DNA from 3 places in the Paenarthrobacter sp. FR1 genome. Region 3 is predicted to be linked to each of the others. Evidence: riboswitches for the same ligand, from Rfam matches in the RefSeq annotation. Region 3 holds a riboswitch; each other region holds the start of a gene.

Region 1 (5,191 bases), on a different contig from region 3:
CCACCACCACGACCTTCATCCCGGCCAGCACAGCCGAGGCTGCGTTGGTGCCGTGCGCGGAGGCGGGGATGAGGCAGACGTTGCGCTGGTCGTCGCCGTTGGAGAGGTGGTAGCCGCGGATGGCCAGCAGGCCCGCGAGCTCGCCCTGGGAACCGGCGTTGGGCTGGATGGAGACTTGGTCGTAGCCCGTGATTTCGGTCAGCTGGGCTTCGAGGTCGCTGATGAGCTCACGCCAGCCCTCGGTCTGGGAATCCGGAGCGAACGGGTGGATGGAGGCGAACTCCGGCCAGGAAATGGCTTCCATCTCGGCAGTGGCGTTGAGCTTCATGGTGCAGGAACCGAGCGGGATCATGGTGCGGTCCAGCGCGAGGTCGCGGTCAGAGAGCTTGCGGATGTAGCGCAGGAGCTGGGTTTCGGAGCGGTGGGTGTTGAATACCGGGTGCTGCATGAACTCGCTGGTGCGCTCAACGGAACCTTCGAGTGCAAAGCCCTCAGCGGCTTCGGTGACCGAAGCGCCAAACACGCCCGCGACGTCGGCCACAACCGCCGCCGTCGTCGTCTCGTCTACAGAGATGCCCACCAAATCAGCGTCGACGCCACGCAGGTTGATGCCCTTGGCCTCGGCGGCGGCGACGATCTCTGCTGCCTTGCCCGGGACGCGGACGGTGATGGTGTCGAAGAACGAACCGTGGAGGACCTCGACGCCGGCAGCCTTCAGGGACGCTGCGAGCGTGCGGGCGTGGCTGTGGGCGGTCTCGGCGATCGCTTTCAGGCCTTCGGGGCCGTGGTAGACGGCGTACATCGAAGCGACGATGGCCAGCAGCGCCTGCGCGGTGCAGATGTTGGACGTGGCCTTTTCGCGGCGGATGTGCTGTTCGCGGGTCTGCAACGCCAAGCGGTAGGCGGGGACACCGGCGTCGTCCTTGGAAACGCCCACCAAGCGGCCCGGCATGGAACGCTCGAGGCCCTTCTGGACGGCCATGTAGGCGGCGTGCGGGCCGCCGAAGAACAGCGGAACACCCAGGCGCTGGGCGGAACCCACAGCGATGTCGGCGCCCTGCTCACCAGGAGGGGTGATGAGCGTCAGGGAAAGGAGGTCGGCGGCAACGGTGACCAGGGCACCGCGTTCCTTAGCTTCGGCAATGACGGCGGAGTGGTCGAAGACGCGGCCGGAAACACCGGGCTGCTGGAGGACGACGCCGTTGATGGCACCTTCCGGAAGGCCAGCGGAAAGATCGGCAACCTCAACCTCGAAGCCGAGAGCCTCGGCGCGCCCCTTCACGATGGCGATGGTCTGCGGCAGGCAGTCTGCGTCGAGCACAGTCTTGCCGTCCTGCACGGCCTTGTTCTTGTTGGCGCGGCGCATCATGAGGACGGCTTCGGCCACGGCGGTTGCTTCGTCCAGCAGGGAGGCGTTGGCGATCGGCAGGCCAACGAGGTCCTGCACCATGGTCTGGAAGTTCAGGAGTGCTTCAAGGCGGCCCTGCGAGATTTCGGGCTGGTACGGGGTGTAAGCGGTGTACCAGGCCGGGGATTCAAGGATGTTGCGGCGGATGACCGGCGGGGTGACGGTGTCGTAGTAGCCCTGGCCGATCATCTGGACGGCCGTCTTGTTCTTGGAGGCGAGCTTGCGCAGCTCGGCAAGGACCTCAACTTCGCTCAGCGCGTTCTGCAAGGTGAGGGCGACGTCCTGGCGGATGTCGTTCGGAACGGCGGTGTCGACCAGCGAATCGACGGTGTCGTAGCCGACGGACTTGAGCATGGTCTCAATGTCGGCCTGGCGGCGGGCGCCGATATGCCGATCGACGAAGGTGGTGGAGGCAGAACTAACCGTCACGAAGGAACTCCAATACTTGGGCGGCGTTGGGTACGCCACAGTGGCTCGGGTTCCTCCCCGCTCTGTATTGGACCTGAGAGTTTCCGCGCGTTGTTTGAACAAACACGCTTGCACCGTCGGTGAGCACAACGTCCTGGGACGTCTGCTGCTTTCCAGAGTTGCCTCGCCGCGGCGGTGCGTGGGCCTGAGAGATTCCTGGGGAGGGTTTGCTCCTACGGCGCCTGCATCACGTGCTTGCAGGACTCTCCCGCCGCAGATCAAAGGCATGTTCAGTTGTACGCGGCCCCGATCAGGGCAGGCCACAAGGGTTAATTGTCCTACGCGGCGGGCGCCGCCGCAAATGGATGTCCCGCTACTTCCGCAGGCGGTCCAAGACTCCCAGCAGGATCTCGACGTCGGCCTCCCGCCCGGCGTTGCCGTCTCCCTGACCGCCCTCAAACATTGCGTTGAAATACAGGCCGTCGCCCATGTAACTGACGGCCTTCGCGACTTCCGGGCCAACGTCCTCCGCCAGGACGTCCAGCCACTGTTGCTGGATGCCGGCGAACCTGCGCCTGGTCTCTTCATGGGCTACCTCGGCCAGGCGGGTGGCGGCTACGAAAGCGCGGTCCATGGGAGTACCGGCCCATAGCGAGGAGCGGATGAAGTATGCGGCTGAACCGTCCGGCGCAGCCTTCATCTGTTCGATGTCTTCCTTTGCCAACAGATCCAGGCGCTCCAACAGGGCGCCGATCAGGGCTTCCTTGTTGGGGAAGTGGTAGAGCAGCCCACCCTTGGACACCCCTGCCCGCTTGGCGACGGCGTCAAGCGTGGCGGCGCGCTCCCCTACCTCGATAAGGAGGGCTTCGTAGGCATCCAGGACGGCGTCCCGGGCAACTGGTTTTCGTGGCATGTGTACATCATTCCCTAAAGGCTTGCTGGGGGACCTATTTGAAACTATACCGTCTGGACGGTACAGTAAGAACCATGTTCTCGCCGTCCTCAACCCAAGCACCCCGTTCCGCTCAGCCCACCAAGGGCCCGGCAGCACCGTGGCGCGACTGGACGGCCCTTGCACTCCTGATGTTCCCGGTGCTGCTGGTGGCCGTCGACAACACCGCGCTCACGTTCGCCCTGCCGGAAATTGCCCGCTCCCTGGACGTAGGTGGCGTGCAGCTTCTGTGGATCGTCGACGCTTATCCGCTGGTGCTGGCCGCACTCCTCGTCTCCATGGGCAACCTCGGCGACAGGGTAGGACGACGACGGCTGCTCCTGATCGGCAGCACCGGCTTCGCGGCGGTTTCGGCTGCTACGGCGTTCGCGCCTTCCGCTGAATGGCTCATAGCCGGCCGCGCCGCCCTTGGCGTCTTCGGCGCAATGCTGATGCCGTCCACGTTGTCCCTGATCCGGAACATCTTCACCGATCCCAACCGGCGCCGGCTCGCGATCGCAGTCTGGGCTGCCGGCTTCTCCGGAGGCGCTGCCTTGGGCCCGATCTTCGGCGGTTGGCTGGTGGAACACTTCTGGTGGGGCGCCGTCTTCCTGGTGGCAACCTTCCTCCTGCTGCCGCTCCTCGCCTTTGGCCGGGTCCTGATTCCGGAGTCCAAGGACGCCAACCCGGGCCGCGTGGATGTGCCGAGCATTGCCCTGTCGGTGTTCACCATGGCGCCGTTCGTCTACGGCATCAAGGAATTCGCCGTCCACGGATTCGGGGCATCCGCCGCAGCCTTCATGCTCTTCGGATTGGTGATGGGTGTCCTCTTCGTCCGTCGGCAGCAGAGGATCGACAACCCCATGCTGGACGTCAGCCTGTTCAAGAACAAGGTCTTCAGCACGGCAATCGTAGCCAACGTGCTGTCCCTGTTCTCCATGACGGGCTTCATCTACTTCTTCGCACAGCACCTGCAACTGGTGGAGGGGCAGTCCCCCATGGAGGCAGGTATCGCCATGATTCCGGCACTCTTGGCAACAGTGATCGCAGGTCTGCTGGTGGTGCCGTTGGTCAAGCGCGTGCGGCCAGGATTCGTCGTGGCCGGCGGACTGACGCTGAGCGCCGTGGGGTACCTGATTGCCGTCGTGGGCGACCACGGCAGCGGCCCGGTCTTCCTGCTGTCAGCCCTGACGGTACTGGCCGTGGGTGTGGGTGCAGCGGAGACCATCTCCAACGACCTCATCCTTGCATCCGTTCCGGCAGCCAAGTCCGGCGCGGCATCGGCCATCTCCGAGACCGGCTACGAGCTGGGTTCACTGCTGGGAACGGCCGTGCTGGGCTCCATCCTCACCGCGTCCTACCAGCACAACCTCATCATTCCGGACGGCGTCTCCACCGAAGCCGCAGGGAAGTCCGGGGAAACACTGGCAGGCGCTGTTGATGCAGCCTCCGCGCTCCCGGCTCCTTTGTCGGAAGCACTCACCGCCGCCGCCCGGGTCGCTTTCGAATCCGGCGTCCACATCACTGCGGCGATTGGGCTGGTCCTGATGGCTGGAGCGGCAGTGCTTGCCGCCGTCGTACTCCGGCGTGTGCCGAAGGCGCAGTAGTACTGGTGCCAAAAACCGAAAGGCCGGGTCGCTCAGCGGCCCGGCCTTCCTTTGCCTGGACGGCGCTGTTCTAGACGGCGCTGTTGAGCGAAGTGCCCAGGCCCAGGCCGCGGGTGATCCCTCCGGTGGTCGCCGTGGCCAGCGCGGAAAGATAATCATTCCGACGCCGCGCGGTGATCCTCGATTCAGGTTCGAAGACCTGATCCGGCGTGTCGGCGTAGTGGGCGGCCAGGCCGTCGCGCATGAGTCGGATTCCCTCGGCCCGCTGCTGCGACACTGCGGCATGGGTGGAACCCAGCTCCTCGGCGAGCTCCTTAACGGACCGCCCAGCCAGGTAGATCTCCTGGATCACGAAGCGCATCTTTTCAGGCAAGGCCTCGACGGCGGCCCGAAGGTACTTGATGCGCTCGTCGGCCAGGACGGAGTGTTCCGGCGATTCAGCAGTCGACGCCACAGTGTCCACCACAACCTCGTCGAGCGAGGTCAGGGTCCGTGCAGCATCGGCCATGGCTGCCTCGACGTAACTGCGCTCGACGCCCAGGGCCGAGGCCATCTCGGCAACGCTCGGTCCCCGTCCCAGCACACCCGTTAAGGTCTCCTGGATAGCCAAAGTTTCCTTGATTCGTTTGCGCGCTGAGCGGGTGGCCCAATCGCCGGCCCGCATTTCGTCCGCGAACGCCCCTACGATCCGCCGGCGGGCAAACGCGCCGAACGGAACACCCAGGTCCGGGTCGAAGGAATCAGCTGACGTAATGAGCGCCACGGAGCCAACAGAAGCAAAATCGTCGCGCGACAAATGCGAGGCGCGCGCGCAGAGGTCAGAGACCAAGTAACCAA
Region 2 (5,191 bases), on a different contig from region 3:
AAACGTCGCTCCGAGAAGGCGCCCGCGGTGCTTTTTGGGCAGGAACTCTGCCAAGAGGGACGTGGCGATGGGGTAGTCGGCGCCAATGGCCATCCCCAGGAAGAACCGACAGAGGACTACTTGCCAAATCTCGGTGGCGAAGCCGTTCAGCACGGAGAACAGTGCCAAGGCGATCAGGTCGGCAATGTACATCTTGTGTCGGCCGATCTTGTCGGTGAGCCAACCGAAGACGCCGCCCCCGAAGAAAATGCCGACAAGGCTTGCCGCACCTACCAAGCCGATCTCTGCAGGCGTCATGTCCAGGCCGGGAATCATGGTGATCAGTGCGATACCAATGATCGACAAGGCGTAGCCGTCTATGAAGGGCCCGCCGGAAGCGAAGAATGTCAGCTTCTTGTGGAACGTGGTTAGTGGGGCGTCATCAATGAGGTTGCTGGTTGCGCTCATTGCAAACCCTCTCTCGTGAGTGCTCATCGTTGAGCAGGGGAAGTATGTAATTGAAGTCTTGGTGATGCAGGTCACGGAGGATAGAAGTACATTGACTACAAATGGCGGGGGTGCTTAGACAAGTGTCTAAAAACTGCCAAATGCATGAGAAGGGTAGCCGTAGCAATGGCAATCACCGTCGCTGAACTCGTCGCCGAACCGCAGCTGGGCCTGACAATCCTGGCCGGCTCGGCAGGAATGGATAACCGCATCACCTGGGCTCACACCTCGGACCTGCCCCGGCTCTGGGAGTGGGTCACGGGCGGCGAACTCATGATGACCAATGGTCTCTCGATTCCCGCCGACGCAGACGGGCAAGTGGCGCTCGCGGAGGCCCTGATGGACAGCGGTGCCAGCGCCCTGGCCATCGGAGAGAAGATGCACGCGCCGACCCTGACCGCGGAATTCCTGGCGGCGTGCGATCGGCTCCCCTTGCCCCTGGTCAATATTCCGTATCCCTTGCCGTTCATCGCCATCGCCAGGTCGGTTGCGGAGTCCTCGCTGCTCGAAGAGTCGCGTCGGCTCCGGCAGACGGCGCGCGTCTATGATCTGCTCCGCACCGCAGGTGCCTCCGAGGACCATTGGCAGAGCCTCGTTCAGCGGCTGGCGACCGAGTTGGACGCGGACCTGTTCGTCGTGGATCGCCGCTGCCTCCATCCCTGGCACCCCGATGGGAAGGCACTCCCGGAGTTCCTCGCTGATGCCTGGGCGCCGTCGTCGGGGCAGGTGACCCCTGCCGGGAAGAACTTCCAGTGGCACCGAATCCGGGGCAGGCATGTGCTGACCATGGACATTCCCACCCATGCCAATGCGCTCTTGGTGGTGCTGCCCAACAGCGAACCGCACCCGGACGCCGTCGTACTTCTGCACGCCGCAACCGTGCTGGGACTGCAGCTCTCGCGCATCGTCCTGTCGCTGGAAGGCCGGCACCGGGCCGCGGGCGAGTTCTTGCTTCAGGCCTTCGACGGCCGTCTGGGAGCGGCTGAGATGGAAAGCAGGTTGGCGGCCTTCGGGGTCCCGGCAGCTGGGTTTCTGGTCGCCTCGATTCAAGCGGACGACGGCGACAGGCTGGCCGGGGTGCATATCGAGCTGTGGCGGCACGGGGTTGCCTCTGTCACCTTGATGCGGAATACCCGGCTGCACGTGGTGGTCCCGGCCGACGTTGACGACGACGTCCTGGCCCACTGTGGCGGGAGTGCCACCCTGGGCATCAGTGCCCCCGCTGCGGTGGCCAACATCCAGCGTGCCCTGCAGGAATCCCTCTGGGCCCTCGGTTCGGCCCGCGCGAACAAGCTGGACGTCGCCCGGTATGCGGAGGGGCCCTCATGGTTGGGCTTGACGGGTTTCGAGGAAGGAACGGCTCTGGTCCGGCGGTTGCTGGGGCCGATTTTCGATTATGAACAGAGGCAGGATGGCGATCTCATTGTCACTTTGAGGACGTATTTGGACTCGCAGCGATCGTGGCAGAAGACAGCTTCAGCGCTGTTCGCGCACCGGCAAACCATCATCTACCGGATCCGAAAAATTGGTGAGCTGACAGGCCTGGACATGGGCGAAACCTCCACGGTGGCGCAACTCTGGTTCGCGCTGCAGATCCACGAGGCCATGCACGGGTAGGGGCCGCTTGCTTGCACTTTTGCGAAACCCCACGCTATGGTGTGAAGCGTGTCACTGACGTGATGCAACGCTTTTGATCTGCGGCGGGAGAGTCCTGCCGGTACATCCAGTCAGGCGCCGTAGGAGCAAATCCTCCCCAGGAATCTCTCAGGCCCATGTACCGCCGCGGTTAGGCAACTCTGGAAAGCAGTCCGGGCAACCGGGCTCACCGACGGTGCAAGCAGGCAACCATCCCTGCGGAATCTCTCAGGTCCAATACAGAGCGGGGAGGAACCCCACATCATCGTGGCGCTCATTGGGCGCCTGAATCATGGAGTTCCTCTTGACTGTTCAATCAACCCCCACCGCCTTCGCGGACCGGCACATCGGCGCCCGCCGCCAGGCCGACGTTGACACCATGCTCAAGGCCATCGGCTACGACTCTGTCGACGGCCTGGTAGACGTCGCCGTCCCCGATTCCATCCGCCAGGACACCGCCCTGAAGCTGCAGGACGCCCTCACCGAGGTGCAGGTCCTCGCCGAGTTGCGCAAGCTTGCTTCCAAAAACAAGACCGCGGTTCAGATGATCGGCCAGGGCTACTACGACACCGTCACGCCCCCGGTCATCCGCCGCAATATCCTCGAAGCTCCGGCCTGGTACACCGCCTACACGCCGTACCAGCCTGAAATTTCCCAAGGTCGCCTTGAAGCGCTCCTGAACTTCCAGACCATGGTGCAGGACCTCACGGGACTGCCCGTTGCCAACGCTTCCCTGCTGGATGAAGCCACCGCCGTGGCCGAGGCCGTGCTGTTGATGCGCCGGGCCAACAAGAACAAGACGGCCAAGGATGGCAAGACTGTCCTGGACGCCGACCTCCTTCCGCAGACCATCGCCATCGTGAAGGGCCGCGCTGAGGCGCTGGGCTTCGAGGTGGAGGTCGCGGACCTCTCCGCCGGTCTGCCCGACGGCGACATCAACGGAGTCGTCCTCCAGCAGCCCGGTGCTTCGGGTCGGGTTTTCGACCACTCCGGCGTCATTTCCGACGCGAAGGAACGCGGCGCACTGGTCACCGTGGCCGCCGATTTGCTGGCGCTCACCCTCATCACGCCCCCGGGCGAACAAGGTGCAGACATCGCCGTCGGAACTGCGCAGCGCTTCGGTGTTCCGCTGTTCTTCGGTGGTCCGCACGCGGCCTACATGGCCGTCCGTGAAGGCATGGAGCGGACGCTCCCGGGCCGCATCGTCGGAGTCTCCAAGGACAACGCCGGCGTCCCCGCCTACCGCCTCGCGCTGCAGACCCGCGAGCAGCACATCCGCCGTGAAAAGGCCACGTCCAATATCTGCACGGCCCAGGCCTTGCTCGCCATCGTGGCTTCGATGTACGCGGTCTACCACGGCCCTGAAGGCCTGAAGGCGATCGCCGAAACCGTCCACGGCCACGCCCGCACCCTTGCCACTGCGCTGCAGAAGGCTGGTCGCGAGCTCGTCTCAGATTCCTTCTTCGGCACCCTCACCGTCCGCGTCCCCGGCAAAGCAGACAAGGTCATCGCCGCCGCCGAAGCCCGCGGCATCAACCTGCGGATCATCGACGCCGACACCGTGGGGGTTTCGGTTGATGAAACCACGACGCCGGAGGTCCTGTCCTCGGTGGCCGTCGCCTTTGGTGCCGGCCCGGTGGGGGACGCCTCCGGGTTCGAGCTGCCCGCAGACGTAGTCCGCACCTCTGATTTCCTGCAGCACCCGGTGTTCAACACGCACCGTTCCGAGACGCAGCTGTTGCGCTATATCCGCAAGCTGTCCGACCGGGACCTCGCTCTGGACCGCACCATGATCCCCTTGGGTTCCTGCACCATGAAGCTGAACGCCACCGCGGAGATGGAAGCCATTTCCTGGCCGGAGTTCGCCTCGATCCACCCGTTCGCTCCGGACCACCAGACGGCGGGTTGGCGCGAACTGATCGAAGACCTGGAAGCCGACCTCACTGAGATCACCGGCTACGACCAGGTGTCCATCCAGCCGAACGCCGGTTCGCAGGGTGAGCTCGCAGGCCTGCTGGCCATCCGCGGCTACCACCTGTCCAACGGCGATGACCAGCGCAACGTCTGCCTCATCCCTGCCTCGGCTCACGGCACCAACGCAGCCTCGGCCGTGTTGGCCGGCATGAAGGTCGTCGTAGTGGCGACGGCGTCCGATGGCACGATCGACCACGATGACCTGAAGGCCAAAATTGAGGCCAACAAGGACGTCCTGTCCTGCATCATGATCACCTACCCGTCCACGCACGGTGTGTACGACGCCGACGTCCGCGAAGTCTGCGATGCGGTCCACGCAGCCGGTGGCCAGGTGTACGTTGATGGCGCCAACCTCAATGCGCTGGTGGGCTTGGCCCAGCCGGGCAAGTTCGGCGGCGATGTCTCGCACTTGAACCTGCACAAGACTTTCTGCATCCCGCACGGCGGTGGCGGTCCGGGCGTTGGTCCGGTTGCAGCCAAGGCACACCTGGCCCCGTTCATGCCCGGTGACGCGAACAGTGAATCTGCCGAAGGCGGCGTCGCGATTTCGGCCTCCCGCTACGGTTCCGCCGGGGTTCTTCCGATCTCCTGGGCGTACGTGAAGCTCATGGGCGGCCAGGGGCTCACCGAGGCAACCAAGTCCGCGCTGCTGGCCGCCAACTACGTGGCTTCCCGGCTGGATGAGCACTTCCCCATCCTGTACACGGGCGAAGGCGGGCTTGTTGCCCACGAGTGCATCCTGGACCTCCGCGAGCTGACAGCCCGTACGGGTGTCACGGCCGAGGATGTGGCCAAGCGCCTCATCGACTTCGGCTTCCACGCGCCCACCCTGGCTTTCCCGGTGGCAGGCACCTTGATGGTGGAACCCACCGAATCCGAGGACCTGGCAGAGATCGATCGCTTCATTGAAGCCATGATCACCATCCGTGCCGAAATCGAGCAGGTGGCCACCGGCGATTTCACTGTTGAAAAGTCGCCGCTGCGCAACGCGCCGCACACGGCTGCCGCCGTCGTAAATTCCGCCTGGGACCGCGACTACCCGCGTGAGCAGGCCGCCTTCCCGGTCCACCACCTCAAGCAGGACAAGTACTTCCCG
Region 3 (5,191 bases):
GCAGACCAACGCTGACGGGACCATTCCCAGCCGCCCCTACCAGCAGTTGGGGGTGTCCAAGAACGTCAACTACACCTACGATGCTGCCCGCCCCGCAGGAGACCGAATCACCGGTATTTGGGTGAACGGCGCCGTGATCGATCCCGCCAAGCAGTACAGGATCGGAACCTTCAGCTTCCTGGCCACCGGTGGTGACAACTTCCGGGTCTTCAAGGAAGGCGCCAACACGAAGGACACCGGCTTGGTGGATCGCGATGCGTGGATCAAGTACCTGAGGGAACATAACCCGGTGTCACCGGACTTCGCGCGCCGCTCCGTTGCTGTAGCCAACTCCACTGCTGCCGAGGTCAAGGCCGGAGAGTCCATCACGCTGGCCGTGTCCAAGCTCAACCTGACATCGATCGGCAGCCCGGCCAACGCGTCGCTCAACGCCGTCTTCGTGGACGGCCAGGGCGCGGCCGTTGCGCTGGGCTCCGTCCCGGTCACAGCTGGTGCGGCCACGGTGAACCTCAAGGTCCCCGCGGCGGCAGCCGCCGGCACCGGCACCCTGGTGCTGACCGCCGTCGAGAGTGGAACCGTGGTGAAGACTCTGGTGAAGGTGGCCACGAGCGGTCCGAACCCGCCGCAGTGCACCCCGCCAGTCAAGCCGTCCAAGTGGTACGACATTGTGGGCTGGCTGCGGTACGCCTTCGCATGGTTGGAGTACCAAAAGTGCCTGAGGGGCTGACCATTCCCGGCTAAGGCCACATAAGCAGGGCCCTTCACGCAGCCAGCGTGAAGGGCCCTGCTTCTTGTTGTTCAGGCGTGCATTACTTGGTTGCGGGCTCCGGTTCCTGGACGCGCTCTGCGTCCCGCTGCAGCTCCGCTTGGAACGCCGCGTAGCGTGCCAGGTGGGCGGGGCGGCGGCGCAGGATGAACCAGGCAACTCCAAGAATGAGGAACCACACAGGCGTGGCCAGGAGCGCTGCGAGGGTGTCCGGCTGGGTAGTCAAGGCCCAGAGCACGAAAGCGAAGAACGCGAACACCACCCACACCATCACCACGCCACCGGGCATCTTGAACGCCGAGGATTGGTGCAGGTGCGGACGACGTTTCCGGAATGCAAGGTAGCTGGCCAGGATGATCGACCATACGAAGACGAAGCACACTGCGGACACGGTGGTCACCATGTCGAACGCCTTGCCGATGTCCGAACCGGCGTACATGAGGACGACGCCGGACAGCAGCAGGACGCAGGACAGGAACAGGGCGTTGCGGGGTACTTTGCGTCCGGAGAGGGCGCCGAACACCTTGGGCGCGTCGCCCTCCTGGGCGAGGCCGAACACCATGCGGGACGTGGAGTAAATGCCGGAGTTGGCCGAGGACATGGCCGATGTGAGCACCACCAGGTTCACCACGGTGGCCGCTGCCCCAAGACCGGCGAGCGAGAACATGGCGATGAACGGGCTGTGCCCGGCGGCGAACTGGGTCCACGGAGTGACGGACATCAGGATAATGAGGGCACCTACGTAGAACAGCAGCACCCGGATGGGAATCGAGTTGATGGCCTTGGGAAGGTTCTTCTCCGGGTCCTTGGCCTCAGCGGCGGTGGTGCCCACCAGTTCGATGCCCACGAACGCGAACACTGCGATCTGGAAGCCTGCCACGAAGCCCATGAACTCGTTGGGGAAGAAGCCGCCATGGCTCCACAGGTTGGTGAAGCTGGCCGGTCCGGCATCGGACTGGAAGCCGCTGAAGATCATGAACAGGCCAACAATGATGAGGGCCGCGATGGCCACGATCTTGATGAGCGCGAACCAGAACTCCGTCTCACCGAAAGCCTTCACGGTGGCCAGGTTGAGGAGAAGGAGGATGCCGATGGTGATCAGGCCCGGCACCCAGAGCGGCAGGGATGGCCAAAGTTCCTGGGAGTACCCGGCAATCGCGATCACGTCCGCGATGCCCGTAATGACCCAGCAGAACCAGTACGTCCAGCCGGTGAAGAAGCCGGCCCACGGCCCCAGCAGGTCGGCGGCGAAGTCGCTGAAGGACTTGTAGTTCAGGTTGCTCAGCAGCAGCTCGCCCATGGCACGCATGACGAAGAAGAGCATGAAGCCGATGATCATGTACACGAAAATGACGGACGGACCAGCCGCTGAAATGGTCTTGCCGGACCCCATGAAGAGGCCGGTACCAATAGCTCCGCCGATGGCGATGAGCTGGATGTGGCGGTTGCTGAGCTGACGCTCAAGGTGGGGTGAATCGCTGGAAGGTGGGCGCTGAATCGTCAAAGGAACTCCATCGTTCAGGCGGCACGGGGTGCCACGTTGATTCGGGTTCCTCCCCGCTCTGTACGTGGACCTGAGAGTTTCCGCAGGCGTTGGCCTGCTTGCACCTTCGGTGAGCCCGGTAGCCGGACTGCTTTCCAGAGTTGCCTCGCCGCGGCGGTACATGGGCCTGAGAGATTCCTGGGGAGGGTTTGCTCCTACGGCGCCTGACGGGATGTACCGGGCAGGACTCTCCCGCCGCAGATCAAAAGCGCGCACACCCTAGTGGGTGATGCAGCTCACACAGTAACGAAGGCTGGAGGCAGTCGCAACCCCGCGTCGCTAGCGGCCCAGAATGCTACGGGCGATCTCATCGGCATCGCGCAGCGTCCGCTGTCCGCTGGCGTACGCCGGTCCGGTGAGCGGGCGCGCCTCCGCAGCGATGGCGGTCCCCCACTGGGACGCAGACAACTGGAGGCCCAGGACGTACAAGTTCTTGGTGATGGATCCGTTCGCCGCCAATGGCCGATAAGGGTGGGGCTCCACATCCAGGCCCGTGGTCTGCATGGGTGTGCCCTCCACCCCCATCATGATCTTGGTACGCACCAGTCCGTCGGCCATGAGCTGTTCCAGCAGCGGCGAGAGGTTGATGCCCACCCTGTTGGCAGGCGACATTGCCTCCACGAGCGTCCGTGCTTCCACGGGCGCATCATGGACCCACGGCGACACCGCCCGGAACACTTTCGCGCCCCGGTCCACGCTGAACTTGGGGTCTGGTCCCACAAAACTCACGACGCCGGCACGCGCCAAGGCGGCCAACTGCTCCGACCGAAGTGCAGGCGCTCCGCTGGCCAGCCCCTCGACGAACGACTCGAACCAGCCGCGCAAACCCGCCAGCCATGATTCGTCCGTAATTCCACCGTCAGCCACCACGGATTTAAGGATTGCCCGTCCGGTGTGGAGGGCACCGATGGCCATCTTCACGGGGTCGGCCTCACCCAATGCCGATCGCCGCGCATCATCGTCCAGGTAAGCAGTGATGGCCACATCCAACTCTCGTCTGGAGGCGAATGTCCGGCCGGCGAGCGGTGCTGCCAAACCCCGGAGATTCAGTCGGCGGGAGGCAACAACGTGCTTTTCCACGAGGTCCCCCACATCGCTTTCCCACTTGGCAGTGGTGTGCGCATGGGGTTGGAGCGCGTCCTCAAGGTCTGCGAGGAACTGTTCCGGATCCTTGATTGCCGTGGGCTGGGATCGGGCCAATGTTGTGTAATAGGCCCAGAGCGCATCGCGGTGCAGCAAGGGCCACAGGTCGTGATCGAAGCCGGGCTGGATTCCCGCCGCCCGGAACCGGTCAACGGCATCTTCCGTCAGGTACCGCATGGTGATGCTGCTGGGATAGTAGCCTGCCAGCCCCGCTTTGGCCCGATACGGCGTTCCCCGGCGGGAGGCAGCGATGATCTTCGGCTCCCGGCCCGAGGCCCGGTACTCAAGCACACCGGCGCCGGGTGAACCGGCCTCGACGAACTTGCCGCCACGGCCCTCCGTCAACTGGCCCATGACGTCGAAGAAGTTCAAGCCCATGCCGCGGACCAGCACCGGCTCATTGTCCGGCACTGCCTGCCAGTCAACATCGGCCGGCGGAGCCGGCGGGAAGTAGAGCAGGCCCTGTTCGTCGGCCGCGCTCTTGAAGGACCGCTGCTCGGGATTCAGTCGGGACTCGATGTGGCCCAACGCGAGGACCACGGAGCCGACGGTGAGCCTGGCACCGTTGGCAAGTTCGACGTCGAACCCGTCTTCCTTTTCACGTTTCACGGGATGCGCAGCAACGGCGAGCGTCTTATGGAAGGTGACCTCGACGCCGTCGGGCAGCCGTTCCAGCAGCCCCTCCAACGTTTGGCGAAGATACCGCCCATACAGGGCACGGCTGGGGAAATCGTGTGACTCGAGGGTGGCAAGCTCCGCCTTTTCGGCGTCGTTGAGTCCCTCGCCATCACGACGCCGGGCCTCACGCCATTGGTCGAACGAACCGCCCGCGAGGGGTGGCGCAAGCTTCGGATCCTCAGGAATGAGGGTGGGATAGAACGATTGGGTATTCATCAGGAACAGCCGCGACTGCTCCGGTTGCCATACGTGGCCTGAACCAGCCGGGTAGGGATCTACGACATCAATGTGCAGCGTGGCGCCTTCAACGCTCTCCGCAGCCCAGTTCGCGAGCAACCGCTCGAGGACGCTGGTGCCCCGAGGGCCAGCCCCCAGCAGGGCAACACGGTTGATTTGCGATTTAGCCACGCTCAAGCCTAACTTCTGCGTGACTTGCTTACCGTGGAACAGTGTTGCTTGGATGGGGCGATGACCACCACAGAAGCTGATCAGTCGCCACTTCCCGAGAATGACACCGCGCCGGCCTCCGGCCCGCGCCACGCAGCGGATGTTGCGCCTGAGCCCACGGATGAGAACGTATGGCTTGAAGACATCCACGGCGAAGAACAGCTGGCGTGGGTCCGCGAGCAAAACGCGCGCACCGAAGACCTGCTGGAAGACGCCGAGTACCAGGCCGTCGAGGCCGGCATCCTGGAGGTCCTCGACTCCACGGACCGCATCGCCATGGTCAACAAGCGCGGTGACTTCTACTACAACTTCTGGAAGGACCAGGAACACCCCAAGGGACTCTGGCGCCGCACCACGTGGGAGAGTTACCTCACCGAGGATCCCGAATGGGACGTGCTGCTGGACATTGATGCCCTTGCCGCTGCTGAAGGCGTTGAGTGGGTGTTCCACGGTGCCGGTTTCCTCCGCCCTTCGGACGGCGAGGAGTACCGCCTTGCCATGGTTTCGCTGTCCCCCGACGGGGGCGACGCCGACCGCCACCGCGAGTTCGACGTCGAAACCCGCACCTTTGTGGAGGGCGGCTTCGACCTCCCAACTGCCAAGGGCAACGTCAG

What was found. Region 3 has a riboswitch for glycine ahead of cycA (D-serine/D-alanine/glycine transporter). Riboswitches for the same ligand answer to the same signal wherever they lie in the genome.
Region 1: another riboswitch for glycine. It lies ahead of gcvP (aminomethyl-transferring glycine dehydrogenase); the one in region 3 lies ahead of cycA (D-serine/D-alanine/glycine transporter).
Region 2: another riboswitch for glycine. It lies ahead of gcvP (aminomethyl-transferring glycine dehydrogenase); the one in region 3 lies ahead of cycA (D-serine/D-alanine/glycine transporter).

Annotation. Positions count from the first base shown of each region.
Region 1 is NZ_JBPFSF010000015.1:3,330-8,520, forward strand. Features, by position in the region: gene gcvP (aminomethyl-transferring glycine dehydrogenase) at 1-1,837, opposite strand, end outside; glycine riboswitch at 2,000-2,097, opposite strand; gene ACR30Z_RS21180 (TetR/AcrR family transcriptional regulator) at 2,190-2,729, opposite strand; gene ACR30Z_RS21185 (MFS transporter) at 2,804-4,354, shown strand; gene ACR30Z_RS21190 (sigma-70 family RNA polymerase sigma factor) at 4,425-5,191, opposite strand, start outside.
Region 2 is NZ_JBPFSF010000005.1:373,294-378,484, forward strand. Features, by position in the region: gene ACR30Z_RS12815 (MFS transporter) at 1-447, opposite strand, end outside; gene ACR30Z_RS12820 (PucR family transcriptional regulator) at 613-2,103, shown strand; glycine riboswitch at 2,178-2,276, shown strand; gene gcvP (aminomethyl-transferring glycine dehydrogenase) at 2,426-5,191, shown strand, end outside.
Region 3 is NZ_JBPFSF010000014.1:53,318-58,508, forward strand. Features, by position in the region: gene ACR30Z_RS20825 (ExeM/NucH family extracellular endonuclease) at 1-727, shown strand, start outside; gene cycA (D-serine/D-alanine/glycine transporter) at 810-2,270, opposite strand; glycine riboswitch at 2,415-2,514, opposite strand; gene ACR30Z_RS20835 (FAD/NAD(P)-binding protein) at 2,589-4,538, opposite strand; gene ACR30Z_RS20840 (prolyl oligopeptidase family serine peptidase) at 4,599-5,191, shown strand, end outside.